3 regions of the Streptomyces sp. NPDC092369 genome follow, and region 1 is predicted to be linked to each of the others. Evidence: riboswitches for the same ligand, from Rfam matches in the RefSeq annotation. Region 1 holds a riboswitch; each other region holds the start of a gene.
The links. Region 1 has a riboswitch for cobalamin ahead of ACIQI8_RS19745 (ribonucleoside-diphosphate reductase subunit alpha). Riboswitches for the same ligand answer to the same signal wherever they lie in the genome.
Positions count from the first base shown of each region.

Region 2: it holds a riboswitch for cobalamin, as region 1 does, so the genes downstream of both, metE (5-methyltetrahydropteroyltriglutamate--homocysteine S-methyltransferase) here and ACIQI8_RS19745 (ribonucleoside-diphosphate reductase subunit alpha) in region 1, are expected to answer to the same signal.
Region 3: it holds a riboswitch for cobalamin, as region 1 does, so the genes downstream of both, ACIQI8_RS03365 (CbtB-domain containing protein) here and ACIQI8_RS19745 (ribonucleoside-diphosphate reductase subunit alpha) in region 1, are expected to answer to the same signal.

Region 1 covers NZ_JBIVQP010000003.1:622,902-632,198, forward strand. Annotated here, with positions in the region: gene ACIQI8_RS19715 (GntR family transcriptional regulator) at 1-697, shown strand, start outside; gene ACIQI8_RS19720 (carbon starvation CstA family protein) at 857-2,992, shown strand; gene ACIQI8_RS19725 (CstA-like transporter-associated (seleno)protein) at 2,967-3,164, shown strand; gene ACIQI8_RS19730 (DUF3311 domain-containing protein) at 3,335-3,589, shown strand; gene mctP (monocarboxylate uptake permease MctP) at 3,586-5,214, shown strand; gene ACIQI8_RS19740 (GNAT family N-acetyltransferase) at 5,288-5,794, shown strand; cobalamin riboswitch at 5,842-5,988, shown strand; gene ACIQI8_RS19745 (ribonucleoside-diphosphate reductase subunit alpha) at 6,111-8,480, shown strand; gene ACIQI8_RS19750 (ribonucleotide-diphosphate reductase subunit beta) at 8,480-9,297, shown strand, end outside.
Region 2 covers NZ_JBIVQP010000001.1:739,511-748,807, forward strand. Annotated here, with positions in the region: gene ACIQI8_RS03315 (helix-turn-helix domain-containing protein) at 1-316, shown strand, start outside; gene ACIQI8_RS03320 (VOC family protein) at 372-833, shown strand; gene ACIQI8_RS03325 (PaaI family thioesterase) at 894-1,412, opposite strand; gene ACIQI8_RS03330 (winged helix-turn-helix transcriptional regulator) at 1,505-1,990, shown strand; gene ACIQI8_RS03335 (universal stress protein) at 2,102-2,770, shown strand; gene ACIQI8_RS03340 (enoyl-CoA hydratase/isomerase family protein) at 2,836-3,873, opposite strand; gene helR (RNA polymerase recycling motor ATPase HelR) at 4,274-6,439, shown strand; cobalamin riboswitch at 6,536-6,760, shown strand; gene metE (5-methyltetrahydropteroyltriglutamate--homocysteine S-methyltransferase) at 6,933-9,251, shown strand.
Region 3 covers NZ_JBIVQP010000001.1:748,837-758,133, forward strand. Annotated here, with positions in the region: gene ACIQI8_RS03355 (histidine phosphatase family protein) at 52-660, shown strand; gene ACIQI8_RS03360 (CbtA family protein) at 910-1,662, opposite strand; gene ACIQI8_RS03365 (CbtB-domain containing protein) at 1,685-1,906, opposite strand; cobalamin riboswitch at 1,942-2,091, opposite strand; gene ACIQI8_RS03370 (medium chain dehydrogenase/reductase family protein) at 2,350-3,393, opposite strand; gene ACIQI8_RS03375 (TetR/AcrR family transcriptional regulator) at 3,528-4,187, shown strand; gene ACIQI8_RS03380 (TetR/AcrR family transcriptional regulator) at 4,463-5,128, opposite strand; gene ACIQI8_RS03385 (nuclear transport factor 2 family protein) at 5,159-5,626, shown strand; gene ACIQI8_RS03390 (low temperature requirement protein A) at 5,631-6,851, opposite strand; gene ACIQI8_RS03395 (SDR family NAD(P)-dependent oxidoreductase) at 6,868-7,824, opposite strand; gene ACIQI8_RS03400 (MarR family winged helix-turn-helix transcriptional regulator) at 8,005-8,457, opposite strand; gene ACIQI8_RS03405 (ThuA domain-containing protein) at 8,569-9,297, opposite strand, start outside.

The DNA.
Region 1 (9,297 bases):
GTACTACCGCCTGAAGAAACACCTGCTCGACATGACGGAGACGCAGACGCCCGGTACGCCGGTGCCGCCGGAGCGGACCCTCGCGGCCGAGTTCGACACCTCGCGCACCACGGTCCGCCAGGCCCTTCAGGAACTGGTGGTCGAGGGACGCCTGGAGCGGATCCAGGGCAAGGGCACGTTCGTCGCCAAGCCCAAGGTGTCGCAGGCGCTCCAACTCACCTCGTACACCGAGGACATGCGCGCCCAGGGCCTAGAACCCACCTCGCAGCTCCTGGACATCGGCTACATCACCGCCGACGACCGGCTCGCGGACCTGCTGGACATCACCACCGGCGGCCGGGTGCTGCGCATCGAGCGGCTGCGCATGGCCAACGGCGAGCCGATGGCCATAGAGACCACCCACCTCAGCGCCAAGCGCTTCCCGGCCCTGCGCAGGTCGCTGGTCAAGTACACGTCCCTCTACACGGCGTTGGCCGAGGTCTACGACGTCCACCTGGCCGAGGCCGAGGAGACCATCGAGACCTCGCTGGCCACCCCGCGCGAGGCCGGCCTGCTCGGCACCGACGTCGGCCTGCCGATGCTGATGCTCTCCCGCCACTCGCTGGACCGGGACGAACAGCCGGTGGAGTGGGTGCGGTCGGTGTACCGCGGCGACCGCTACAAGTTCGTGGCCCGCCTCAAGCGCCCGCAGGACTGAACCTGCAACTCGACAGACCGAACGGGTAACTCGCCAACTCGCGCCACTGAGCCGGTCGCGACTTGCGACAGCGCACACCGCGTGGTGCACGCGGTGTAGCGCAACTCCCTTTCCTGCTCTACGTTCCTCCCGTCGCCGCATGGACGGGAGGACATCCCAGTGCGTACCGCGAACGTCCGCAGCATCGTCGTCTGGACCCTTGTCGCGCTGATCGGCGCGACCGGCTGGTCCGTACTGGCGCTCTCCCGGGGCGAGGACGTCTCGGCCGCCTGGATGGTCGCCGCCGCCCTCGGCACCTACGCCATCGCCTACCGCTTCTACGCGAAGTTCATCGCGCAGAAGGTGCTCAGGGTCGACGGCACCCGGGCCACCCCGGCCGAACGCCTCGACAACGGCATCGACTTCCACCCCACCGACCGCCGCGTCCTGCTCGGCCACCACTTCGCCGCCATCGCCGGCGCGGGCCCCCTGGTCGGACCCGTCCTGGCCGCGCAGATGGGCTATCTGCCGGGCACGATCTGGATCATCGCGGGAGTCGTCTTCGCCGGCGCCGTCCAGGACATGGTGGTGCTGTTCTTCTCCACCCGCCGCGACGGCCGGTCGCTGGGGCAGATGGCCCGCGAGGAGATCGGCCCCTTCGGCGGCGCGGCGGCCCTGATCGCCGCCTTCGCCATCATGATCATCCTGCTCGGCGTGCTGGCCCTGGTCATCGTCAACGCCCTCGCCGCCTCACCGTGGGGCACCTTCTCCATCGGGATGACCATCCCCATCGCCCTGTTCATGGGCTTCTACCTGCGGGTCCTGCGCCCCGGCCGGATCGCCGAGGTCTCCCTCATCGGCGTGGGCCTGCTGCTGCTCGCCCTGGTCGCGGGCCGCTGGGTCGCCGAGTCCTCCTGGGCCGACACCTTCACCCTCGCGCCCGCGACGCTGGTGGTCTGGCTGGTCGCGTACGGCTTCATCGCCTCGATCCTGCCGGTCTGGATGCTGCTCGCGCCCCGCGACTACCTCTCCACCTTCATGAAGATCGGCACCATCGCGCTGCTCGCCCTCGGTGTCGTCATCGCCCTGCCGACGCTGAGGATGGACGCGGTCACCGACTTCGCCCGGCACGGCAACGGCCCGGTCTTCGCCGGCTCGCTCTTCCCCTTCGTCTTCATCACCATCGCCTGCGGGGCGCTGTCCGGCTTCCACGCGCTGATCTCCAGCGGTACGACGCCGAAGATGATCCAGAAGGAGACGCAGGTCCGGATGATCGGCTACGGCTCCATGCTGATGGAGTCCTCGGTCGCGATCATGGCGCTGCTCGCGGCGAGCATCATCGACCCCGGTCTGTACTTCGCGATGAACGCGCCGGCCGGGGTCATCGGCACCACCGTGCAGAACGCCTCGCAGGTGGTGGGGGGTTGGGGGTACCAGATCTCGCCGGACGCGCTCGCGCGGGCGGCGCAGCGGGTCGAGGAGTCGAGCCTGCTCTCGCGCACCGGCGGCGCGCCCACCCTGGCCGTCGGTGTCTCGGAGATCTTCTCCAAGGTCACCGGCGGGAGCCTGCGGGCCTTCTGGTACCACTTCGCGATCATGTTCGAGGCGCTGTTCATCCTGACCGCGCTCGACGCCGGCACCCGGGTCGGCCGGTTCATGCTCCAGGACATGCTCGGCAACGTCATCAGGCCCTTCAAGAACGTGAGTTGGAAGCCGGGCCTGGCCATCACCAGCGCGATCGTGTGCGCACTGTGGGGCTACTTCCTGTGGGTCGGCGTCCACGAACCGCTCGGCGGGATCAACCAGCTCTTCCCGATCTTCGGCATCTCCAACCAGCTTCTCGCGGCGGTCGCCCTCGCCGTCTGCACGACCCTCCTGGTCAAGTCCGGGCGCCTCAAGTGGGCCTGGATCACCGGGATCCCGCTCGCCTGGGACGCCACGGTCACCCTCACCGCGAGCTGGCAGAAGGTCTTCTCCGGCGACCCGCGGGTCGGCTTCTTCAAGCAGCGCCAGGTCTTCCAGGACGCCATCGACTCCGGCAAGGTGCTGCCGCCCGCCAAGACCATGGACGACATGCACACGGTGGTCACCAACTCCACGGTGGACGGCGTCCTCACGGCCGTCCTCGCGGTGCTGATCATCGTGGTGATCGCGGACGCGGCCCGCGTCTGCGTCCGCCATGTCCGCCGCCCGGCCCTGTCCACGCTGAGCGAGTCGCCGTACGTCGAGTCGAAGCTCACCGCCCCGGCCGGCCTGTTCCCGACCCGGACCGAGAAGGAGGAGGAACGCGATGCGGCGACTCCGACGAGCGTTTAGGAGCGTGCGCTGGTACGTGCGCGAGCTGACCGACGAGTCGGCGTACGACCGCTACGTCCTCCACCTGCGCACGGGCCATCCGCAGGCCGAGGTGCCCACCCGGAGGGCCTTCGAGCGGATGCGCACGGACCGTCAGGAAGCGGATCCGCGACAGGGCTTCCGTTGCTGCTGAGAGCCTTTCGCGGAGCCCCGTTGGGCCATCTGTCGGGCCTTCACAGAATCGACATACCGATATGCGGACGAGGTCTTCCGCATCCGTGACACCGTGACCTACATTGCCTGCGCGTTACCCAGGTGATCACAGGCGATCCCTGGTGGCCAGTGAGGGGACGGAGCCGCGGAATGTCAGATGTACCCGAAGTGAAACCACCGGTGGTGACACCGGCCCGCGTGGTGATCGCCCTCTGCCTGATCGCCCCGTTCGTGGCGATGCTCTGGGTCGGCTCGTACGCCAAGACCGACCCGACGTTCATCGGCATCCCCTTCTTCTACTGGTACCAGATGCTGTGGGTGCTGATCTCCACCGCGCTGACCATGACCGCGTACCAGCTGTGGCAGCGTGACCAGCGCGCCCGCACGAAGGGGAGCGCGAAGTGAACGACGGCGTGAACGGCGTGGCGCTCGCCGTCTTCATCTTCTTCTTCGTGGCCGTCACGGTCGTCGGCTTCCTGGCCGCCCGCTGGCGCCGGGCCGAGAACGAGGCCAGCCTCGACGAATGGGGCCTGGGCGGACGGTCGTTCGGCACCTGGATCACCTGGTTCCTGCTCGGCGGCGACCTCTACACCGCGTATACGTTCGTCGCGGTCCCGGCGGCGATCTACGCGGCCGGCGCGGCGGGCTTCTTCGCGGTGCCGTACACCATCCTCGTCTACCCGCTGATCTTCACCTTCCTGCCCCGCCTCTGGTCGGTCTCGCACAAGCACGGCTATGTGACGACCTCCGACTTCGTGCGCGGCCGGTTCGGCTCCAAGGGCCTGTCGCTCGCGGTCGCGGTCACCGGCATCCTCGCGACGATGCCGTACATCGCGCTCCAACTCGTCGGCATCCAGGCGGTGCTGGACGTGATGGGCGTCGGCGGCGGTGACGACACCAACTGGTTCGTGAAGGACCTCCCGCTGCTGATCGCCTTCGGCGTGCTCGCGGCGTACACCTACTCCTCGGGACTGCGCGCGCCCGCGCTGATCGCGTTCGTGAAGGACACGCTGATCTACATCGTCATCGCGGTGGCGATCATCTACATCCCGATCAAGCTGGGCGGCTTCGACGACATCTTCGCCAAGGCCGGCGAGGCGTTCGCGCAGACCAACCCGGCGACCGGCAAGCCACGAGGCGCCCTCGCACCGGCCGAGGCCGGCCAATGGACGTACGCCACCCTGGCGTTGGGCTCCGCGCTGGCGCTCTTCATGTACCCGCACTCGATCACCGCGACGCTCTCCTCCAAGAGCCGTGAGGTGATCCGCCGCAACACCACGATCCTGCCGCTGTACTCGCTGATGCTCGGCCTGCTGGCACTGCTCGGATTCATGGCGATCGCGGCCGGAGTCAAGGTCAGCAACGGACAGTTGGCGATCCCGCAGCTGTTCGAGGACATGTTCCCGGACTGGTTCGCGGGCGTGGCCTTCGCGGCGATCGGCATCGGCGCTCTGGTGCCCGCGGCCATCATGTCCATCGCGGCCGCGAACCTCTTCACCCGCAACATCTACAAGGAGTTCATCAAGCCGGACGCCACGCCGGCCCAGGAGACCAAGGTCTCCAAGCTGGTGTCCCTCCTGGTGAAGGTCGGCGCGCTGGTCTTCGTCCTGACGATGGACAAGACGGTCGCCATCAACTTCCAGCTGCTCGGCGGCATCTGGATCCTGCAGACCTTCCCGGCCCTGGTCGGCGGCCTGTTCACCCGCTGGTTCCACCGCTGGGCCCTGCTCGCCGGCTGGGCGGTCGGCATGATCTACGGCACGGCCGCCGCGTACGGAGTCGCCTCCCCCACCCAGAAGCACTTCGGCGGCTCCTCCAAGGAGATCCCGGGCATCGGCGAGATCGGCTACATCGGCCTCACGGCGTTCGTGCTGAACGTGGTCGTCACGGTGGTCCTGACCTTCGCCCTGAAGGCACTGAAGGCCCCGGAGGGCGTGGACGAGACGCAACCGGGCGACTACACGGCGGACGCGGGCGACCCGGGCGTGGCGGTGGAACTGCCGCCGGCCACGGCGGGGACCTCGCACTAGGCGCTCCCGCTCATCGGGCCGCCGGAGGAAATCCGGCGGCCCGTTGTCGTACCCGTCGGGCACACTCGCCTGCATGGACATCGTGATCCGGGCAGCGCGCCCCACCGAATACGAGACCCTCGGCGAGATCACCGCCCAGGCCTACCTCCAGGACGACCTGCTGGCCTTCGGGGACAGCGACTGGTACCTCGGAGAGCTCAGAGACGTGGCCAAGCGGGCGGCCGCCGCCGACGTACTCGTCGCCGCCGATCACGACCGCATTCTCGGCGGAGTCACCTTCGTCGTGGCCGGCACGCACATGGCCGAGCGGGCCGGCCCCACCGAGGCCGAGATCCGGATGCTCGCCGTCGACCGGGCGGCCCGCGGCAGAGGCGCGGGCGAAGCGCTCGTCCGCGCCTGCGTCGACCGCGCGCGAGCCACCGAGGGCTGCACCGGCATCGTCCTGTCCACCCAGCCGACCATGCGCGCCGCCCACCGCATCTACGAACGCCTCGGCTTCGTCCGCGTCCCGGAGCGCGACTGGAACCCCGTTCCGGAGGCCGCCGACTTCGTGCTGCTCACCTATCAGTTGACGTTCTGACACGCTCCGAAGTCGGCACACGACACAACATCTAGGGGTGCTACTACAACCCAACACAAGATGTATGCTCGTGCTCGCTGTCGTCGCAGGGGAATCCGGTGCGAATCCGGAACTGTCCCGCAACGGTGTACTCATGCGTGTTCGCACACGTATGGGCGTCAGTCCGAGGACCTGCCGACAGTGCGCCCGACCGACGTGGTCCGGGTGCCAGACGTCCGGGCCTCGTGGAATGGGCCGGGGACGCGACGCCGTCGTGCGCTCGTGGCTGCCCCCTGCCCTCCGCCAGGCCCCCGTGCCCAGCGAGGGAGAGCCCCACGTGACCATCGCGCCAGCCGACCCGGCTTCAGTCACCGCGCCGGAGACCGACGGCCCCGGTACCGCGTTGCTGCGGATCCTGACCGAGCTGACCGCCGACCTCCCCGACGCCGACCCCGGCCGGGTCGCCGCCGCCGCGCTGCGCGGCCGCTCCGCCCGGGCCGACGAGGCCGAACTGCGCGAGCTGGCCACGGAGGCCGCCGCCGGTCTCATCTCGGAGGACCCCGCCTACTCGCAGGTCGCCGCCCGGCTGCTGACCCTCTCGATCCGCGCCGAGGCCGCGTCGCAGGGCGTGACGTCGTTCACCGAGTCCGTCGCCGTCGGCCACCGCGAGGGCCTCATCGCCGACCGCACCGCCGAGTTCGTCCGCCTCCACGCGGCCCGCCTCGACGAACTGATCGACCGCACGGCCGACGACCGCTTCGGCTACTTCGGCCTGCGCACCCTGCACAGCCGCTACCTGCTGCGCCACCCCATCACCCGCAAGGTCGTCGAGACCCCGCAGCACTTCATGCTGCGCGTCGCGGCCGGTCTCGCGGAGGACGACAGCACCCGCGCCCTGGACGAAGTCGCCGCGCTCTACCGCCTGATGAGCCGGCTCGACTACCTCCCGTCCTCCCCCACCCTCTTCAACTCCGGCACCCGGCACCCCCAGATGTCGTCCTGCTACCTCCTCGACTCCCCACTCGACGAGCTGGACTCCATCTACGACCGCTACCACCAGGTCGCCCGCCTCTCCAAGCACGCCGGCGGCATCGGCATCGCCTACTCCCGCATCCGCTCCCGGGGTTCACTGATCCGCGGCACGAACGGGCACTCCAACGGCATCGTCCCGTTCCTCAAGACCCTCGACGCCTCCGTCGCCGCCGTGAACCAGGGCGGCCGGCGCAAGGGCGCCGCCGCGGTCTACCTGGAGACCTGGCACTCCGACATCGAGGAGTTCCTGGAGCTGCGGGACAACACCGGCGAGGACGCCCGCCGTACGCACAACCTGAACCTCGCGCACTGGATCCCGGACGAGTTCATGCGCCGGGTCAACGATGACGGCGTCTGGTCGCTGTTCTCCCCCGCCGACGTGCCCGAGCTGGTCGACCTGTGGGGCGCGGAGTTCGACGCCGCCTACCGCAAGGCGGAGGCCGCCGGGCTCGCCCGCAAGACCATCCCGGCCCGCGACCTCTACGGCCGCATGATGCGCACCCTGGCGCAGACCGGCAACGGCTGGCTGACCTTCAAGGACGCCGCCAACCGCACCGCCAACCAGACCGCCGAGCCGGGCCACACGGTCCACTCCTCCAACCTCTGCACGGAGATCCTGGAGGTCACGGACGACGGCGAGACCGCGGTCTGCAACCTGGGCTCGGTCAACCTCGGCGCCTTCGTGGTCGGCCGGGACATCGACTGGGACCGGCTGGACGAGACCGTCCGCACGGCCGTCACCTTCCTCGACCGGGTCGTCGACATCAACTTCTACCCGACCGAGCAGGCGGGCCGCTCCAACGCGAAATGGCGTCCGGTCGGCCTCGGTGCCATGGGCCTGCAGGACGTCTTCTTCAAACTCCGCCTGCCCTTCGACTCCCCCGAGGCCAAGGCCCTCTCCACCCGCATCGCCGAGCGCATCATGCTCGCCGCGTACGAGGCGTCGACGGACCTGGCCGAGCGCAACGGCCCGCTGCCGGCCTGGGAGAAGACCCGCACGGCCCGGGGCGTCCTGCACCCCGACCACTACGACGTCGAGTTGACCTGGCCGGAGCGCTGGTCGGCACTGCGGGAACGTATCGCCAAGGTCGGCATGCGCAACAGCCTCCTGCTCGCGATCGCCCCCACCGCCACCATCGCCTCCATCGCGGGCGTCTACGAGTGCATCGAGCCGCAGGTCTCCAACCTGTTCAAGCGCGAGACGCTGTCCGGCGAGTTCCTCCAGGTCAACTCCTACCTGGTCGACGAGTTGAAGCGCCTCGGCGTCTGGGACGCCCGCACCCGCGAGGCCCTGCGCGAGGCCAACGGCTCGGTGCAGGCCTTCGCCTGGATCCCGGCGGACGTCCGCGCGCTGTACCGCACGGCCTGGGAGATCCCGCAGCGCGGCCTGATCGACATGGCCGCGGCCCGCACCCCGTACCTGGACCAGTCCCAGTCCCTGAACCTGTTCCTGGAGACGCCCACCATCGGCAAGCTCTCGTCGATGTACGCGTACGCGTGGAAGCAGGGCCTGAAGACGACGTACTACCTGCGGTCGAGGCCGGCGACGCGGATCGCCCGCGCGGCCCAGGCACAGACCGCGGCCCAAACCCCCATCCCCGTCCAGCAGATCGCCGACCCCGACGCGGTCGCCTGCTCCCTGGAAAACCCCGAGTCCTGCGAGGCCTGCCAGTAATGACGACCGAAGCCAAGAACCTTCTCGACCCGGGCTTCGAGCTGACCCTCCGCCCCATGCGCTACCCCGACTTCTACGAGCGCTACCGGGACGCCATCAAGAACACCTGGACCGTCGAGGAGGTCGACCTCCACTCGGACGTCACCGATCTCGCGAAACTGACGCCGGGTGAGCAGCACATGATCGGCCGGCTGGTCGCGTTCTTCGCGACGGGCGACTCGATCGTGGCGAACAACCTCGTGCTGACGCTGTACAAGCACATCAACTCCCCCGAGGCGCGGCTGTACTTGAGCCGCCAGCTCTTCGAGGAGGCCGTGCACGTCCAGTTCTACCTGACCCTCCTGGACACCTATCTCCCCGACCCCGAGGACCGGGCGGCCGCCTTCGACGCGGTGGAGAACATCCCCTCCATCCGCGAGAAGGCCGAGTTCTGCTTCAAGTGGATCAACGAGGTCGAGAAGCTGGACCGGCTGGAGACGAAGGCCGATCGACGGCGTTTCCTCCTCAATCTCATCTGCTTCGCCGCGTGCATCGAGGGGTTGTTCTTCTACGGGGCCTTCGCGTACGTGTACTGGTTCCGGAGCCGGGGGCTGCTGCACGGTCTCGCGACCGGCACGAACTGGGTGTTCCGAGATGAGACCTGCCACATGAACGCCGCGTTCGCCGTGGTCGACACCGTCCGAAAGGAAGAACCCGACCTCTTCGACGACGAGCTGGACCAGCAGATCACCGACATGATCCGCGAAGCAGTCCAGGCCGAGCTGCAGTTCGGCCGGGACTTGTGCGGAGACGGGCTTCCCGGCATGAACACCGAGTC
Region 2 (9,297 bases), on a different contig from region 1:
GACCGGCGGCCGACTGCGCATCGACAAGCTCGCCGCCGAGGCCGGCTACAGCGACCGGCATCTGCGCAACCGCTTCCGCGCCGAGATCGGCCTCACCCCCAAGGCCGCCGCCCGGGTCATCCGCTTCGACCGCGCCCGACGCCGGCTGGCCGTCCGCCCCGGCCGCACCGACCTCGCGGGACTGGCCGCCGACTGCGGTTACGCGGACCAGTCACACCTCGACCGCGAGTTCGCGGCGCTGGCCTCCTGCTCGCCGAGCGTCTGGTTGGCACAGGAGTTCCGAAACATCCAAGCCGGGCACCATCCGCCCGCGTGACGCTGGGTGTGTCGACGGATCCACGTCACGGCGACTCAGCGAAAGGCGGCTCATCATGCCCGGCACTCCCAACTCCGCGACCACGCCCACCACTTCGAGCAACCCCGAGTCGGGCAAGCAGCCGCCCGCCCCGCAGGTCTGGCCGAGCCTGCGCGCCAGGGACGCCCGGGCACTGATCCGCTTCCTGGTCGACGCCTTCGGCTTCGAGGAGACCGTGGTCCACGGCGACGGCGACCTGGTCCAGCACGCCGAACTGGCCTGGCCCGAGGGCGGCGGCATCATGCTGGGCTCGGTCCGTGAGGACCAGGACCCCGCCAACTGCCCTACTCCGCCAGGCGCGTTCAGCGCCTACGTCGTCACCGCCGATCCGGACGCCGTCCATGCCCGGGCCAAGGCGGCCGGTGCCGAGATCACCACGGAGCTGCGGGTCACCGACTACGGCTCCCGTGACTTCGCGGCCCGCGACCCCGAGGGCAACCGCTGGTACTTCGGCACCTATCGCGGCGAACCGCGCTGAAGCGGAGCGTGCGGCCGGGGCGCAGGGGGCTGAGGCGGCAGGTGCCGGCGAATCAGCACGTCACGCCCCGCCGCCTCCGCCACTCTCCGCGACCGGCACCGGGAACAGCAGGCAGCTGCTGGTCGCGTGAGCCAGCAGGCGGTCCTTCTCGTCGAGCAGCGTCGCCTCGGCCAGCGCGGTCTGGCGGCCCCGGTTGACGACCCTGCCGACGGCACGCACCCGGCCCGTGTCCACGGTGATCCGGCGCAGGAACTTCACGGTCAGATCCAGCGAGGTGTACCCCATGCCGGCGGGAAGCGTGGACTGCACGGCGCAGCCCGCGGCAGAGTCGAGAAGGGTGGCGTAGACGCCGCCGTGCACGCTGCCGATGGGGTTGTAGTGCTCCTCCCCCGGCAGCAGGGAGAACACGGCGTGCCCCTCGGCCACCTCGTCGAGCGTGAAGTCCAGCGTGGCCGAGACGGGCGGCGCCGGCAGCCGGCCGCCCTGCACCGCACGGAGGAAGTCCAGGCCGGAGCCGTGTCCGACGGCCGCCGCCGTGACCGTGGGGTCCTCCCACTCGTACGTGCGTGTACGTCCCATGCCGTGCCGCCTCCCAGCTGACTTCGTCATTCGAAGCTAGCTGGACCGTCACCTGACTGTCAATGACGAAGCCAGGCCTCTACGATGGCGGAATGGAGTGGCTCGACGTCCGTACCGAGAACTGTCCCGTCCAGCGCACGCTCGATCTGGTCGGCGAGAAATGGACGCTGCTCGTGCTTCGGGACGCGGCGATCGGCGTGCGCCGGTTCGAGGAGTTCCGTCGACACATGGGGTTGTCGGAGGCGGTCCTCAGCGACCGGCTGCGCAAGCTCACCGCGGCCGGGATCCTCCGGACCGTCCCCTATCAGGAGCCGGGTCATCGCGTCCGCAACGAGTACCGGCTGACCCGCAAGGGCTGGGACCTCTGGCCGGTCCTGGTCGCCCTGCGCCAGTGGGGCGACACCTACGACCCCGACCCCGAGGGTCCCGTCCTGGACATGCGGCACACCGACTGCGGGGCGCCGGTACGGGTCGTCGTCGAGTGCGCCGACGAGCATGTACCGCTCACGCCGAGGGACGTGACCGCGCGGCCGGGGCCGGGTGCGCGACCGTATCGGAGCCCGGTCGTCCCGAAGTGAGACCCGGACGTTGACCGTTCGGCCTCTGTCCACGGCGGCGTGGGCGGGGCAGGCTGGTGCACAGGGGACATCTCCCTTCTGCGCCCGTCTGTGCCAGAGAGGCGAACGGCCATGGAGCAAGTGATCGTCGCGCGTACCGACCGGTCGACGAGCAGCCGGGACGCGGTCGAATGGGCCAGCCGTGAGGCGCTGTTGCGCGGGCTGCCCCTGTGCGTGCTGCACGATCCCCAACCGGACCCGGCCGAGGCCAAGTTGGTCGTGCTGGGCATGCACCGGGCGGCCTCACGACCGTCCCTTCCGGCGAGCGTCCCCGTCTCGATCACTCCGGTGGTGCTGGTACCGGAGAACAGCGGCCGGCCCTTCACCCGGCCCTCGGGCGTCGTCCTCGGCCTCGACGCCCATGATCCGGCGAGCGCGGCGATCGACTTCGCCTTCGACAGCGCACGGCTGCGCGGGACGCGCCTGCATGTCGTCCACGCCTGGCGACTTCCCCCGAGCGCGGCCGAGTTCCCGTTCGCCGTGCCGGAACAGGACCGGGCCACCTGGGAGGACCACGAGGTCCAGCTCCTGGCCGACGCGTTACGCCCCTGGCGGAGCAAGTACCCGGACGTTCCGGTACTTGAGGACGTCGTCCTGCTCCCGCCCGCCGAGGCCCTCCTGAACCATTCCGCGAACGCGGCGCTGGTCGTGGTGGGTGCGAGGGCCGGCGGCGGGCGGGGCGACGTCACCACGGCGCTGCTGCGCGACACGACGTGCCCGGTCGCGGTCGTTCGCTGGTAGGCGGGTGCCGTGGCAAGTGCCGTCCAGGCCGCCTGGGATTCCCCGAGGGCTCGTCCCCTACGCGGCTACGCCAGCCCGAGTTCCCGCGCGCCCAGCGGCTCGAAGAAGCGCTCCACGTCGGCGTCGCTCACCTCGGCCAGGGTCGCCGGTGACCAGCGCGGATCGCGGTCCTTGTCGATGACCTGGGCGCGGATGCCCTCGACCAGGTCAGGTGTGGAGAGGAACGCGCAGGAGACGCGGTACTCCTGGTCCAACACCCGCTCCAGCGAGCCGAGTCGGCGGGCGCGGCGCATGGCGGCCAGGGTGACCTTGAGGGCGGTGGGCGACTTGGTGAGCAGGATCTCCGCCGTCTCCTTCGCGGCCGGGTCGCCGTGCGCGAGGAGGCGGTCGATGATCTCTTCCACCGTGTCAGCGGCGTAGCAGGAGTCGATCCACTCCCGCCGGCCCGCCAACTCCCCTTCCGGGGAAGGCCGTCCATGACGTTCGAGTGCTTCCCGGACGGGCAGGTCGGCCAGGTCCTCGACGAAGCCCGGGAGCGACTCGGAGGGCACGTAGTGATTCGCCAGCCCGCACGACAAGGCGTCCCCGGCGCCGACGTGCGCGCCCGTCAGGGCCAGGTGAGTGCCCAGCTCGCCCGGGACACGGGAGAGGAGATACGTACCGCCGACGTCCGGCACGAAGCCGATGCCCGTCTCCGGCATGGCCACCCGCGAGCGCTCGGTGACGACGCGGACACTTCCGTGTGCGGAGATGCCGACGCCGCCGCCCATCACGATCCCGTCCATGACGGCGACGTAGGGCTTGGGGTAGTGCGCGATGCGGGCGTTCAGGTGGTACTCGTCCCGCCAGAAGGCGGCCGACGCGGTACCGTCGCCGTCACGGGCGTCGTCGTGGACGACTCGGATGTCACCGCCCGCGCACAGTCCCCGCTCCCCCGCGCCGGTGATGACGACGGCCTCGACGGAAGGGTCGGACTCCCAGGTGGTCAGGGCCTCGTCGATGCGGCGGACCATCGCGTGATCCAGGGCGTTGATGGCCGTGGGGCGGTTGAGGGTGATGTGGGCGGACCGGCCGGCGGTGGTCAGCAGCACCGATTCGCGCATGGTCTCCTTGGTTCCTTCCAGAAGCCGGTGGACCCGCAGGTCACGGACGATCTTCCGACACCGTACGCGGAGACGGACAACACAAAGGCAGGGAGGTCCCAGCGCTCCCTGCCACTAACAACCTATAGCGCACTGGGGGCCTTGCGGCAAGGCCCCCTTCGTGGCGCACAATCACCGACCTGAGCCAAAACGGGCGGAAAAACGGGAGTCGCTGAGTGCGTGTGCTGTTGTCGATCCATGAGCCGCGAGGATGTCCGGCCGGGGGCGGCGTGCGTCCCACGGTTGTCGATCAGGAGAAGGCGGCCGTAGCCGCGTGAGCCACGTCGACGTCGATCACATGGGCCCGGCCGGCCGGCGCCCAGCCACACCACCCCATCTTCGGAGCCTCGGAGCCAACGCCGTGAACCCCCTCACCACCAGCGCGTTCGACCTTCCCGACCGGCTGTCCGCGAAAGCGGACCCGGCCCTGATCTCCGCCGACGAGCAGCACTTCGCAGCCATCGCGGAGTGCCTGGAGGAGTCGATCGCCGAGCTGACCGAGCGCCTCGACACCGCGCGCAAGGCGCCCGGCGGCCTCGGCCGGGAGGCGATGGACCGGGACACCGAGGTCCACCAGGTGACCGCCCGGCTGCGCACCCTGCGCCGCTTCGGCCTGGATCTGTGCCTGGGGCACATGGTCCTCGCGGACGGCTCCGAGCCCGTGTACGTCGGACGCCTCGGCCTCACCGACAGCACGGGCCGCCGGCTGCTGCTCGACTGGCGCTCCCCCGCCGCCGAGCCGTTCTTCGGCGCCACCCACGCCAACCCGATGGGTCTGTCGAGCCGCCGCAGGTACCGCTGGACCGAGGGCCGGATCAGCGACTACTGGGACGAGGTGTTCACCGCGGACGGGTTCGCCGGGCATGCCGCGCTCGACGACCAGTCCGCGTTCATCGCGAGCCTCGGCAGCAATCGGTCGGCGCGGATGCGGGACGTGCTCGGCACCATCCAGGCCGACCAGGACGCCATCATCCGCGCGGGATCCCGCGGCACGCTCGTCGTCGACGGCGGTCCGGGCACGGGCAAGACCGTCGTCGCCCTGCACCGCTCCGCCTATCTCCTGTACTCCGACCCGCGTCTCGGCCACCGCCGTGGCGGCGTCCTGTTCGTCGGTCCGCACCGGCCGTACCTGGACTACGTCTCCGACGTCCTGCCGAGCCTCGGTGAGGAGGGCGTGCAGACCTGCATCCTGCGGGACCTCGTCGCCGAGGGGGCGGCGGCCAAGGAGGAGAGCGACCCCGAGGTGGCCGCCCTGAAGTCGTCCGCGGACCTGGTGAAGGCGATCGAGAAGGCCGTCAGGTTCTACGAGGAGCCACCCGCCAAGGGCATGACGGTCACCACCCACTGGTCCGACATCCCGCTGAGCGCCGACGACTGGGCCGTGGCGTTCGACGCGGCCGAACCCGGTACTCCGCACAACGAGGCGCGCGAGCAGGTCTGGGAGGAACTGCTCACCCTCCTGATGGAGAAGCACGAGGGCGACGCCCCGACCACCCTGTTGCGCAAGTCGCTGCTCCAGAACCGGGCGCTGCTGACGGCCTTCAACCGCGCGTGGCCGCTGCTCGAAGCGACCGACCTGGTCGGCGATCTGTGGACGGTCCCCGCCTATCTGCGGATGTGCGCTCCCTGGCTGGACCGCGACGACGTCCAGAAGCTGCAGCGCGCGGAGGCCCAGGCCTGGACGGTGTCCGACCTCCCCTTCCTGGACGCGGCACGGCAGCGGCTCGGCGACCCGGAGGCGGCGCGGCGCGAGCGCCGCCACAAGGCAATCCTCGCCGCCCAGCGCGAGCGCATGACCCAGGTCGTCGACAACCTGATCGAGGCCGTGTCCACCTCGGGCGACGACGGTGACGAGGGCATCGGCCTGGTGAAGATGCTGCGTGGCGAGGACGCCCAGGTCAGCCTGGTCGACGAGGCCGAACTGACCACCGTCGACCCGGACCTGCTGGCCGGACCGTTCGCGCACGTCGTCGTGGACGAGGCGCAGGAACTGACCGACGCCCAGTGGCAGATGCTGCTGCTGCGGTGCCCGTCCCGGAGCTTCACCATCGTCGGGGACCGCGCCCAGGCCCGGCACGGGTTCACGGAGTCCTGGCAGGAACGGCTCGAACGCATCGGACTCAACCGGATCGACGTGGCCTCGCTGAGCATCAACTACCGCACCCCTGAAGAGGTCATGGCGGAGGCCGAGCCGGTCATCCGGGCCGCGCTCCCGGACGCCAACGTCCCGACCTCCATCCGCAGCAGCGGTGTCCCCGTCGTGCACGGCCCCGCCTCGGATCTGAACTCGGTCCTCGACACCTGGCTCGCCGCACACGACGACGGCATCGCCTGTGTCATCGGTGATCCCACGTTCCGGGCGACGTCCCGAGTCCGCTCACTGACTCCCGAGCTGTCGAAGGGACTCGAGTTCGACCTGGTCGTCCTCGTCGACCCGGAGAAGTTCGGCGAGGGCATCGAAGGTGCGGTCGACCACTATGTGGCGATGACCCGGGCGACCCAGCAACTCGTGGTCCTCAGCAGCTGAGAACCCCGTCCACGACCAGCGCCGATCCGGTCCCGGGCGGGCCGGATCACCCTCCGGACGGCGGACGCGGCGCTTCGGTCCGCCGCGCCACCCCGTAGGCTGGCCCGTGCAGCTGGTTCGCCCCGTCCGCCAGGCGGGATGCGTCGCAAGAGGGAACCCGGTGGGAATCCGGGACTGCCCCGCAGCGGTGAGCGGGAACGACCGCCGTCATACGCACTGGGCCCACGGAGGGCTTGGGAAGCGACGGCCAGTAGGAGTCCGCCGGGAGACCGGAGGACGTGCCCGCGAGTCCGAAGACCTGCCAACTGCCCGCGTACGGCCGATTCGTGCGCGGACATCCCGGTGACCTCGTGGGCGGGTCGGCGTACATACCAGGCGGACGACCGCGCGGTTCCAACTGCCGCGCGGGGTCGTGACCGCCCGGTTTCGTCACCCTTCGCGCTCGTGTCCCGTCGCCGGGATCTCAGGGATCCATCTCGCGAAGGAGATCTCCGTGACCACCAGGACCGCAGCCGCGGCAGCGCGGGCCACCGTGTACGGCTACCCCCGCCAGGGCCCGAACCGGGAACTGAAGAAGGCGATCGAGGGCTACTGGAAGGGCCGCGTCACCGCCGACGACCTGCGCGCCACGGGCGCCGAGCTGCGTCGCACCAACTGGCGGGAGCTGGCGAAGGCCGGCGTCGACGAGGTGCCGACCGGCGACTTCTCGTACTACGACCACGTCCTCGACACCACCGTCATGGTCGGCGCCATCCCCGCCCGCCACCGCGCCGCCGTCGAGACGGACGCCCTGGACGGGTACTTCGCCATGGCGCGCGGCACCCAGGACGTGGCGCCGCTGGAGATGACGAAGTGGTTCGACACCAACTACCACTACCTGGTGCCCGAGTTGGGCCCCGACACCGTGTTCACCGCCGACTCGACCAAGCAGGTCGAGGAGTTGGCGCAGGCGCTGGCCCTGGGGCTGAGTGCCCGTCCGGTGCTGGTCGGTCCGGTCACCTACCTCCTGCTGGCCAAGCCCGCCCCTGGCGTGCCGGCGGACTTCGACCCGCTCACCCTGCTCGACCGGCTGCTGCCCGTGTACGCCGAGGTCCTCGCCGACCTGCGTGCGGCGGGCGCCGAGTGGGTGCAGCTGGACGAGCCCGCCCTGGTCCAGGACCGCACGCCGGCCGAGCTGAACGCCGCCACGCGCACCTACCGTGACCTCGGTGGCCTCACCGACCGGCCGAAGCTCCTGATCGCCTCCTACTTCGACCGGCTCGGCGACGCGTTGCCGGTACTGGCCAAGGCGCCGGTCGAGGGGCTCGCGCTGGACTTCACCGAGGCCGCCGCCGCCAACCTCGACGCGCTGGCCGCCGTGGGCGGACTGCCCGGAAAGCGGCTGGTCGCCGGCGTGGTCAACGGCCGCAACATCTGGGTGAACGACCTGTCGGCGTCCCTCTCCACCCTCGGCACCCTGCTCGGGCTCGCCGACCGGGTCGACGTGTCGGCCTCCTGCTCGCTGCTCCACGTGCCGCTCGACTCCGCCCGGGAGCGGGACATCGAGCCGCAGATCCTGCGCTGGCTCGCGTTCGCGAAGCAGAAGACGGCCGAGATCGTCACCCTCGCCAAGGGTCTCGCCCAGGGCACCGACACGATCGCCGCCGAACTCGCCGCCAACCGCGCGGACTTGGCCTCCCGCACCGGCTCACCGATCACGAACGATCCGGCGGTACGGGCCCGCGCCGCCGCCGTCACGGAGGCCGACGCCCGCCGCTCCCAGCCCTACACCGAACGTGCCGCGGCCCAGCGTGCCCACCTCGGCCTGCCGCTGCTGCCGACCACCACGATCGGCTCCTTCCCGCAGACCGGTGAACTGCGCACCGCCCGCGCCGACTTGAGGGCGGGCCGGGTCGACATGGCCGGCTACGAGGAGCGCATCAGGGCCGAGATCCAGGAGGTGATCTCCTTCCAGGAGAAGACCGGCCTGGACGTCCTCGTGCACGGTGAGGCCGAACGCAACGACATGGTCCAGTACTTCGCCGAGCAGCTGACGGGGTACCTGGCCACGCAGCACGGCTGGGTGCAGTCCTACGGCACCCGTTACGTCCGGCCGCCGATCCTGGCCGGCGACATCTCCCGCCCCGAGCCGATGACCGTGCGCTGGACGACGTACGCCCAGTCCCTCACCTCACGACCGGTCAAGGGCATGCTCACCGGGCCCGTCACCATGCTCGCCTGGTCCTTCGTCCGTGACGACCAGCCGCTCGGCGACACTGCCCGCCAGGTCGCGCTCGCCCTGCGCGAGGAGGTCAACGACCTTGAGGCGGCCGGGACTTCGGTGATCCAGGTCGACGAGCCCGCGCTGCGCGAGACGCTGCCGCTGCGCGCCGCCGACCGCCCGGCCTACCTGGCGTGGGCCACGGAGGCGTTCCGGCTCAGCACGGGCGGGGTGCGGCCGGACACGCAGATCCACACGCACATGTGCTACGCCGAGTTCGGGGACATCGTGCAGGCCATCGACGACCTCGACGCGGACGTCATCAGCCTGGAGGCCGCCCGCTCCCACATGCAGGTGGCGCGCGAACTCGCCTCGTACGGCTATCCGCGCGAGGCGGGACCGGGCGTGTACGACATCCACTCGCCACGGGTGCCGGGCACGGAGGAGGCGGCCGATCTGCTGCGCACCGGGCTCAAGGCCATCCCCGCCGAGCGGCTGTGGGTCAACCCCGACTGCGGTCTGAAGACCCGCGGTTGGCCCGAGACCCGGGCCTCGCTGGAGAACCTGGTCGCCGCCGCCCGCAGGGTCCGTGAGGAACTGCACGGGGCCTGACGCCTGGGCCCGATGCCGGTCCGGTCGGCCGGGGAGGGGAGCCGGA
Region 3 (9,297 bases), on a different contig from region 1:
CGTGTCCAAGGGAGACTGACAGTTCACGCACCGCATCAGGAGGAGCCGCCCGTGACCAGTCGTGTCACCTTCATCTCGCCCGCGATGAGCACCTCGCTGCGCCAGGCGCGCTTCGACGACGGCGGCTCGATCGAGGCCGGCGGAGAGACGCGGGCCCGTGCCGTGGCCGGAGCCCTGCCTCCGGGTGCGCGGGTAGTCGTGGGTCCGAGCCTGCGCTGCCGCCAGACGGCAACCGCGCTGGGTCTCAACGGGTCGGAGGAAGCAGCGGAGTTGGCGGGGCTGGACGTGGGGCGCTGGCGGGGTCTCACCCTCGCCGAGGTCGGTGCCGGTGAGCCGGAGGCGGTGGCCCGATGGCTCGCCGATCCGGCGTCCGCCCCGCACGGCGGGGAGTCCGTCGAGGAGTTGTGCGCGCGGGTGGCGCGGTGGCTGGACGCGTCCCTCGGCGCGGACGGCCGTACTCTCGCCGTGGTCGAACCGGACGTCGTACGGGCCGTGGTGGTGCACGCGTCGGACGCGCCCGCGGCGGCCTTCTGGCGGCTGGACGTACTGCCGTTGACCGCTACCTCGCTGAGTGGGCGTGCAGGCCGCTGGAACGTGCGGATCGGGCAGCCGCTGGAGACGGCCGAGGCGGCTGAGGTCCCGTCGGCCGGTGGTTCATGAGGCCGGGTCCCGGTGTCGGCGTAACAGCGCGGCGATCGCGCAGCGCAGCCAGTCGATGTCGGCGTCCGGGTCCGTGTGCGTCGACGCGGCTTCGCAGGTCCCGGGCGGTGCCGCGACCAACTCCAGCAGTTCCCGCAGGAGTTGCTCGGTCCGCTCACCTTCTCGCCGGGTCGTCGTCGGCGGGACTGACGGGAGAACGCGAGAGGGCCCCCGGACGATTCGGCGGGCCCTCTCGTCAGGTCGGTCGTGTCAGTGCGGTGCGGGCACCGCCGTACCCGCCGTGACCCGGGCGGGCTTCGGGTTCAGCAGCCGTTCGGCCAACTCGCCGAAGGCCAGGCCGAATCCGCCCCACAGAGTGATCTGCATGGCCAGCGCGGAGAGCCGGAAGCGCCACAGCACGGTGGCCGGGAAGTCCGCGGGGACCTCGTTGATGACCGGCAGGAACGCGTACGCGAGCCCGATCACCAGGGCGAACGCGGCGAGCGCGACGACGGTCGCGTACCAGGTGCCCAGGCTCGGCGCGAGCCGCTTGCCGAGGATGGCCGCGGCGATCGCGAGGAGCACGCTGAGCACCATCATCAGGAAGTACAGGGTGGTCCGCTTGCCGATGGTGTCGGGGTCGCCGACCGCCGGCGGGTTGGCCGGGTACTTCAGGAACGGGACGACGTAGACGGCCAGCAGGGCGCAGCCGGACAGCAGCAGCGCGGTGGCCCGCGGGCTGAACCGGCCGACGCGGCCGAGCGCGAAGCAGAAGGCGAGCGCGGCGATGCCGCCGAACGCGACGCCGTAGATCAGGACACCGGTGGCCAGGCCCGCGGTGGACTGCAGGGAGCGGGAGACGATCTCCATCTCGTGCTCGTGGGAGTGCGCGTCCTCGAAACCGATCGCCTTGTCGACACTCGGTTCACCGAGGAAGTAGGCGACGACGAGAGCGAGCACGCCGGCGGCGAGGCCGGCGAGCATGCCCCGCACGAGAAGGTTTCGCACCGTTGCGGAGTTCATGTGAGTGCTGGTTTCCCTCGGGTCAGTGGCAGGGGAAGCCGAGCAGGTGACGGGCGTCGTGCACCCACTCGTGGACGTCCGAACCGGACACGAGGGAGGTGGCGCCCTGTTCGGCGCCGACGAAGTAGAGCAGGACCAGCATCAGGATGCCGAAGAAGACCGCCCAGGGGACGATCGCGCCGATCGGCAGCTTGGCGGGGAGAGCGGGGGTGGTGGCTGTCGGCTGAGCGACGTGCTGCGCCATGGCAGGGCCTCCTCTGGGAGTTCGCGTCCCATCTCGGTGGTGCACAGGACGACGGCTACGGGTCTGACTCGCCCCCCTCCGCTAAAGGGGTGGCACACAGTGGCGCGACCGTGCCGGACTCCCACCGGCTTCCGTTTTGGCGTCGTCGATATCAGAGTGACCGTACCGTGTGTCGCGAACATGGCCAATACCGCGCTACCTGGGGTGATGCGGCTCTCGTCTGCGGGGCGGCCCGGAGTGTCGGCCTCCGTCGTCAATTCACCGCGCGCACAAGCCGGTTCGGGCGCCACGCGATCGGCGGTCCCGCGCGCGTACCTTTTCCCGGGCCGACGGCCACATCGGGGTAGTCGGAGAGCACCTTCGGGAGGGTGACGGGCAGTTGGCCCTGCCGGTGGCGCCGGAGCAGGTCGAGCAGACAGGGGTCGGACCTGGACGCGACCGCGTCACGGGGTCAGTACGATCTTGCCGGCGACGGTCCCGGACTCGGCGAGCCGCATGGCCTCGGCGGTGCGGGCCAGCGGAAGTTCGGCGGCGATGCGGGCGGTGACCTCGCCGCGCTCCAGGGCCGCGAAGACCTGGGTGAGGTCGGCGCGCAGCCGGTTCCGGAACGCGTTCTTGGCCAGGGCCCGGCCCGCCCAGACGTTGTAGAAGTAGGCGTGGCGGCCGTTGGGCAGGGCGTTCCACAGCCAGACGCGGCCGAGCAGCTTGAACACGGGCCACTGCTTGGATCCCTGGTCGTCCCGGGTGGCGGCGCTGCCGTAGGAGACGAGCGTGCCGCCGGGCGCGAGCAGGCGCCAGGAGTCGACGATGCCGTGCCCGCCGACGTGGTCGAAGACGGCGGCCACTCCGTCGGGGGCGAGTGCGCGGATGCGCGCGGCGACGTCGTCGGCGCGGTAGTCGACCGGGATCACTCCCTGCTCGCGCAGGGCGTCGTGGTGCCGTACGGAGGCGGTGCCGATCACCTTCGCCCCGGCGGCGCGGGCGAGTTGGACCAGGACGGAGCCGACGCCGCCGTTGGCGCCGAGCACCACGACGGTCCGGCCCGCACGCACGCGTGCCTTGCGGTGGAGCATCTGCCAGGCGGTGATGCCGTTGAGGACCATCGTCTCGGCCTCCGCGGCGCCGATCCCGTCGGGGACCTCCACGGTGTCCGCCGCGTCGACGACCACGTGGCTCGCCCAGCCGCCGACCTTGAGGAGCGCGGCCACCCGGGTGCCTATCAGCTCGGTGCCGACGCCCTCGCCGGCCGCCACCACCGTGCCGACCAGGTCGTAACCCGGCACGAAGGGGAACGCGGGCTGGTCGTAGTACCGGCCGCGGCGCATCTGCTGCTCGGCGAAGGAGACTCCGGTCGCCTGCATACGGATCACGACCTGTCCCGGGCCCGGGGCCGGGACGGTGCCCCCGGTGCGGATCTCCAGCCCCTCCGGCTCCACCGTGCCCGGCAGGACGACCTCGACGAGTCCTTCGTGTCGTTCGGTGCTCATGATGACCTCCACGTCGCTAGCGCTTGTCGCTTGAGTTAGAAGCTATAACCGTCGCAAGGGATAGTCAATAGCCAACGTGATAACCTCTAACTAAATCGCTCAGGGTGCCCTCAGGGGCGTGAACGGAGGCGGCCGTGGCGAGCACGAGGACGGAGACCCCGCGCGAGCGCTATCGCGCCCAGGTCCGAGCGGAGGTCAAGGAGCACGCGTGGCAGCAGATCGCCACGGCGGGAGCCTCCGGCCTTTCGCTCAACGCGATCGCCAAGCAGATGGGGATGAGCGGACCGGCGCTCTACCGGTACTTCGCCAACCGCGACGAACTGATCACCGAGCTCATCAAGGACGCGTACCGCAGCCTCGCCGACACCCTGCACACGGCCGCCGCTTCCGACGCCGACCTGGCCGGACTGGCCCACGCCATGCGCCGCTGGGCCCTGACGGACCCGCACCGGTACTTCCTTCTCTACGGCACGCCCATCCCGGGCTACCACGCTCCCGACACCACCACCGCGATCAGCGCGGAGATCATGGCGGTCCTGCTCGACGCCTGCGCCGAGATCCCCGTACGACCGCCGGCCGAGGGCCCGGGGGCGGCGTTCGCCGAGCATCTGCGGGAGCACGGGCACTGGGCCCGCGGCCACCCCGCCCCGCCGGAGGTACTGCACCGGGCGCTGACCGTCTGGACCCGGCTGCACGGCCTCCTCTCGCTCGAACTCGCCGGTCAGTTCAACGGGATGGGATTCGACCCGGACCTGCTGTTCGCGAGCGAACTGGAGGCGCTGACCACGCCGTAGACACCACCGGGGTTCCGCTGCCCCTCTCGAACGACGGGGGTCGCCTCGACGAGCGTCTTGCGGCCGTCGTCAGGGTCCTTGGCCGTGGTGATCGGACCACCGGCACGCAGCGTCACGAGCGTCTCGGCCATCGACGATGCGGACCGGCGGGGTCAGTTGCGACCAGGCCCACTGCATGTCGTCAGGCACCGGCTCGGTACGCAGCCGGGTCATCGCCTTCATCAGCCCCCCGCCCCCTGCGGTGTACGGGAGTTGAGAGAACTCGGCGCCGGCTTCTACGGACGATCGGACGGGCCCGTGGGGCCGGCGTCGACCGCCCACCAGGCGGGCGCGCACGCCACGGACGCGTCGATCAGGTCCTCCTTCGTGACCGACGGGTCGTCGAGCCAGGCCCTGATAGCGCCCGCGAAACCGTGGGCCATGAACTGCGCGATGACCTGGCGGTTGGCCTCGGGCAGTCCCGGGTGGGGGCCACGGGCCATGAACGCCAGGGCGTAGTCGCTGAAATGGCGCACAAGGGCCTCGTACACCCCGCTGTCCGCCGGATCGGCGAGGGTGTGCCGGTACACCTCGGCGAAGCGCTCGACGTGGTCGGCCACCTCCGTGACGGCCATGCGCAGCAACTCGTGGGCCGCGTACACGCCTTGTGCCCGCCACTCGTCCTCCAGCCGGTGGCCGCGCTCCAGGTCGGCTTGGAGCACCTGGATGAGCAGGTCCAGCGGGGAGCCGTAGCGGTTGTAGAAGGTCGCACGGGTGACCCCGGCGCGGCCGGCCAGCTCGGCGACGGAGATCCGCGAGACGGGCCGCAGCGCGGCGAGGTCGACGATGGCCTCCTCGAAGGCCTGGGTCGTGCGGGTGATGCGGGGATCGATCCGCTCGTTCAGCGTTCTGCCCTCCTCGGGGTCACGTTGCAGCCTGCCATGCGGAGTGATTTTATACACCTGTCAAATAGTGCGGCGAAAGGAACCGTCATGGCCTCGCACACCGCGATCTCAGCCCAAGAAGCCGCCGACCGGCTGGCCGTCCGCGAACTGGTGGACGCCTACGCGCACTGCGCGGACCGGCGGGATGCCAAGGGGCAGATGGCCCTGTTCACCGAGGACACCCGTTTCCTGGTGTTCATGGACGCCAAAGCGGCGGAGCCGACGCAGGAACTGCACGGCCGCGAGTCCCTCGCCCCGGTGTTCGAGAACCTCACCACGTATCAGGCGACCACGCACTTCAACGGCCAGAGCACGATCACCCTGGACGAAATCCGGGCCACGGGCGAGAGCTACTGCCTGGCCCACCACGTCTCCGTCGACGACTCCGGGCAGCGCACCCTCATGATCGCGTCGATCCGCTACCTCGACGAGTTCACCAAGCAGGGCGGCGACTGGTACTTCGCCGAGCGCCGCCTGATGGTCGACTGGACCGAGACGCGCCCCTCCACGCCGTGAGGCGTCACAGGACGGCGGCCTCCGCCGTCTCGTCCAGGGCGAGTCGACGTGCCACGGCGAGTCCCCACGGAATGCCGAGGAGGGCGACGAGCACGAGTCCCAGGACCACCGGCGCGGGTCGCGCGGCACCGAGGGCCAGGGCCGCGAGCGCGACGACGAAACCGGTGAGCGCCAGTGGACGGTAGAGCCGAGGTTCGTCCCGCCAGGCCTCCAGGCCGGTCGCGATGAGCATCGTCGCCGTCAGCACGACGGCGACGCCCACGCACAGGACCCAGGCCGTCGCGGCCGGCGTCCGGCTGTCGTGCGCGTGCTCGACCAGACCGACCATCGCCGCACCCATCGCCGTCACGGCCGCCGTGAGCGGCAGATGGATGAGCATCCACTGCGCGGTCACCCCACGGGTGCGCCTGGGCGGGCGGTGTCCGGCGAAGTCGAAGTACGTCCACCACGCGCCGAATCCGACCACCACGGCCACCAGGCCCACCGCGAGACCCATGGCGCTGGTCGGCTCGCCGACCAGCCCGTCCACGACACCCGTGACGGTCTCGCCGAGCACGATGATGATGAACAGCCCGAACCGCTCGGTGAGCGCGTCGCTGACGGCGAGCGCCGACGCCTCGGCCGGCACGGTCGCGACGGTCACCACCACGAACCCGACGAGATAGACGAGAGCCAGCAGCCCCCAGGCGAGCAGGCGGGCGTCGGCCGGCAGCAAGGCGCTGGCGAGGAGCACGACCGCACAGGCGGCCGTCCCGGCCACGTACAGCCGGCTGGACCTCAGGTACTGCGCCGGGCTGCCGCGCGAGGCCAGCAGCCAGAGCACGGCCAGCACGGCGAACAGGATGCCCGCGGCGACGGCGAAGTGGGCCCCTTCCTCACCGCCGGCCTCGGGGATGAAGGCCCCCATGGGGACCAGGACGAGGATCTGCAGCAGGAAGAGACTGCGGCCGCGGGCGTCGTCGTGTCCGTGCAGGTCGTGGTGGAGCGTGCCGTTGAGCCACGCGATCCACACCAGCGCGAACACCACGGCGAACTCGCCCAGCCCGTGCCAGGTGAGGTGGTCGGCCAGGTGGTGGGCGGCCTGGGCGACCAGCACGACCACGATGAGGTCGTAGAAGAGTTCCAACGGGCCGACCACCCGGTGCTGCGGCTGCTCGCCGTGGGCGCGCGGCGGTCTCCACAACTGGCGGCGCAGCCGGGCCCACCGCTCGTTTCGCGAGGTCATGAGGGGAGCCGGGGCGCTAGCGGACGAGATCCCGCGATACGGCCCACAGCCGGGCCGCGTTCTCCCGGTCCAGGGCGTACGGCGCGACGCCGGCGACGGCGCCCGCTCGCCCGTCGACCGGACGGGACGGCGCGCAGTCCTCGAAGTAGCGGCCGGTGACTCCTTCCACCGTCGGCGAGGCGGCCAGCAGCACGGAAGTCGCGGCGCCCTGCTCGACCGTCTTCTGCGGCGGCAGCGCGAGTTCGCCCGAGGCGAGGAAGGCGCCGACCTGCTCCATGTCCATGTGCCGGGCCAGCGAGGTGTCCGCGACATTGCCCGGCATCAGCGCGTTGACGGTGATGCCGTCGTCGGCCCAGCGCTCGGCGGCACCGACGGCGAACAGGACGTTGGCGGTCTTCGACTGCCCGTAGGAGGTCCAGGGGTCGTAGGGCCGGTAGCGGTAGTCCAGATCGTCGAAGACGACCGGTGAGAAGAGGTGGCCGATGGAGCTCACCGAGACCACCCGGGCGCCGTCCGCCGCCGCGAGCGCCGGGTGGAGGCCGACGGCGAGTGCGAAGTGGCCGAGGTGGTTGACGGCGAACTGCGGTTCCCTGCCGTCGGGCGTGCGGACGAGTTCCTGCGGAGCCATCAGGCCGGCGTTGTTCACCAGGATGTGCAGTGGGCCCTCCCAGGCCGCCACGAACTCCGCGACCGTCGACCGGTCGGACAGGTCGAGCCGACCCGCCGCCAACCGCCCTGCCGTGGGCGGCAGTTCCTTCTGCAGGCGCGCGACCACGTCGGCACCCGCGTCGGTGTTGCGCACCGCCAGCGTGACGTCGGCGCCCGCCGCGGCGAGCGCCCGGGCCGTCTCCACCCCGATGCCGGAACTTGCGCCGGTCACCACGGCCCGGCGGCCGTGCAGGTCGACGCCGTCGATCACCTCGGCGGCGGTGGTGCTCGCCCCGAACACGGGCGGTGTCTGAGGTACGGACATGAGGGGGTCTCCTGGTTCGAGCGACGTGCGTGCGTCCGTGCGGCCGGCCGTCTCAGCGGCCCGGGGGCTCTATTTTACAACTGTATATTAGAGCGCGGGACGGCACCCGGACACGCGGAAGGTCCCGGACACGACGAGCGCGTCCGGGACCTTCTCGGCACAGGTCGGTGGCGTCGGGAATCAGTCGAGCTTCTCGACCAACGCCTCGAACTGCCGCACCATGGCCGGCAGCGAGCGGCCGTCGATGTGGTTCATGACCCGCTTGCGGGCGCTCGCCAGGTGGACCGGATAGGCGGCCTCAAGCCGCTTCAGCCCCTCCGGGGTGATGGTCGCGACATTCCCTCGCGCGTCCCCCTCGAAGCGCCGCTTGACGACCTGCCCGCGGCTCTGCAGCGCGTCCACGACCCGGGTCATACGACTCGCGGACAGCGCGGTCGCCGAGGCGAGATCCGTCATCCGGAGCGACTGGTTCTCGGCCTCGGAGAGGTTCATCAGTACGACGTACTCGGTGAGCGTCAGTCCGGTCGACCGCAGCAGATCGTCGTCCAGCGAGCGGGGCAGCGCCACGATGACGCGCATCAGCGCACGCCAGAAGCGCTCTTCCTGGGCTGCGAGGGGATCTTCGGCGGTCATCTCCGCAGGTTAGCGTGCTCAAGCAAAGAACCTCAAGGTACGGCCGCACCACGAAACGCCTGGCCGCGGGCCGATAGCGTGCGTCGGCCCGCGGCTCCGGTGTGCGAATGGTCAGTTGCGGGCGTTCAGGAACCGGTCCGCCCAGTACGCGGTGCGGTCCAGGTAGGCCGTCTCGGCCGCCTCTCCGGTCAGTCCGTACGCTCCGTCGTACGTCCGGTAGTCGTGTCCGGCGGGCGGGGTGGCGTCGGCCGGTTCGATCGAACTGCCTTCGTGCCATTCGTTGAAGGACGTCACCGACACCCACGTCGGCGGGCCACCGGTCTCGGACGCGAGGGCGTTGCCCCACTGCCGGTCGTAGGCCGCGCCGCCGGCGCGGTCCACGGTGGGGGTCGTGTTGCCGGGTACCGCCCGGTCGTCGATGTACCCGGGTGCGACGGACGGGGACCAGATGAGGTTGTTGGCGCGGGCGTAGTCCCCGGCCTGCTTCCAGCCCGGGGCGGTGGCACCGGCGATGCCGTCGTAGGTGTACAGCCCGGAGAAGTGCTGGATCTTGCTGGTGTCCGTGGTCTGCGCGAGCACGATGCTGTTGCCGGTGACCTGGTCCAGTGCCGTCCAGTCGGTGACGTCGAGACTGCTGAAGACGTAGAAGGCGCCCTTGTCACCGTGGTCGGCGGAGCGGTAGAAGGCGGGGTGGCCGCCGTAGGTGGTGTTGATGTACCGGATGTCGTCGGCGGTCGAGGCCCCGGTGCGCCCGGCGTACGGCTCCAGATGCCAGGCCACCTTGACGCCCTCCTTCTGCGCGGCGTCCAGGACGCCCCGGGCGATCCGGTCCTCGTAACT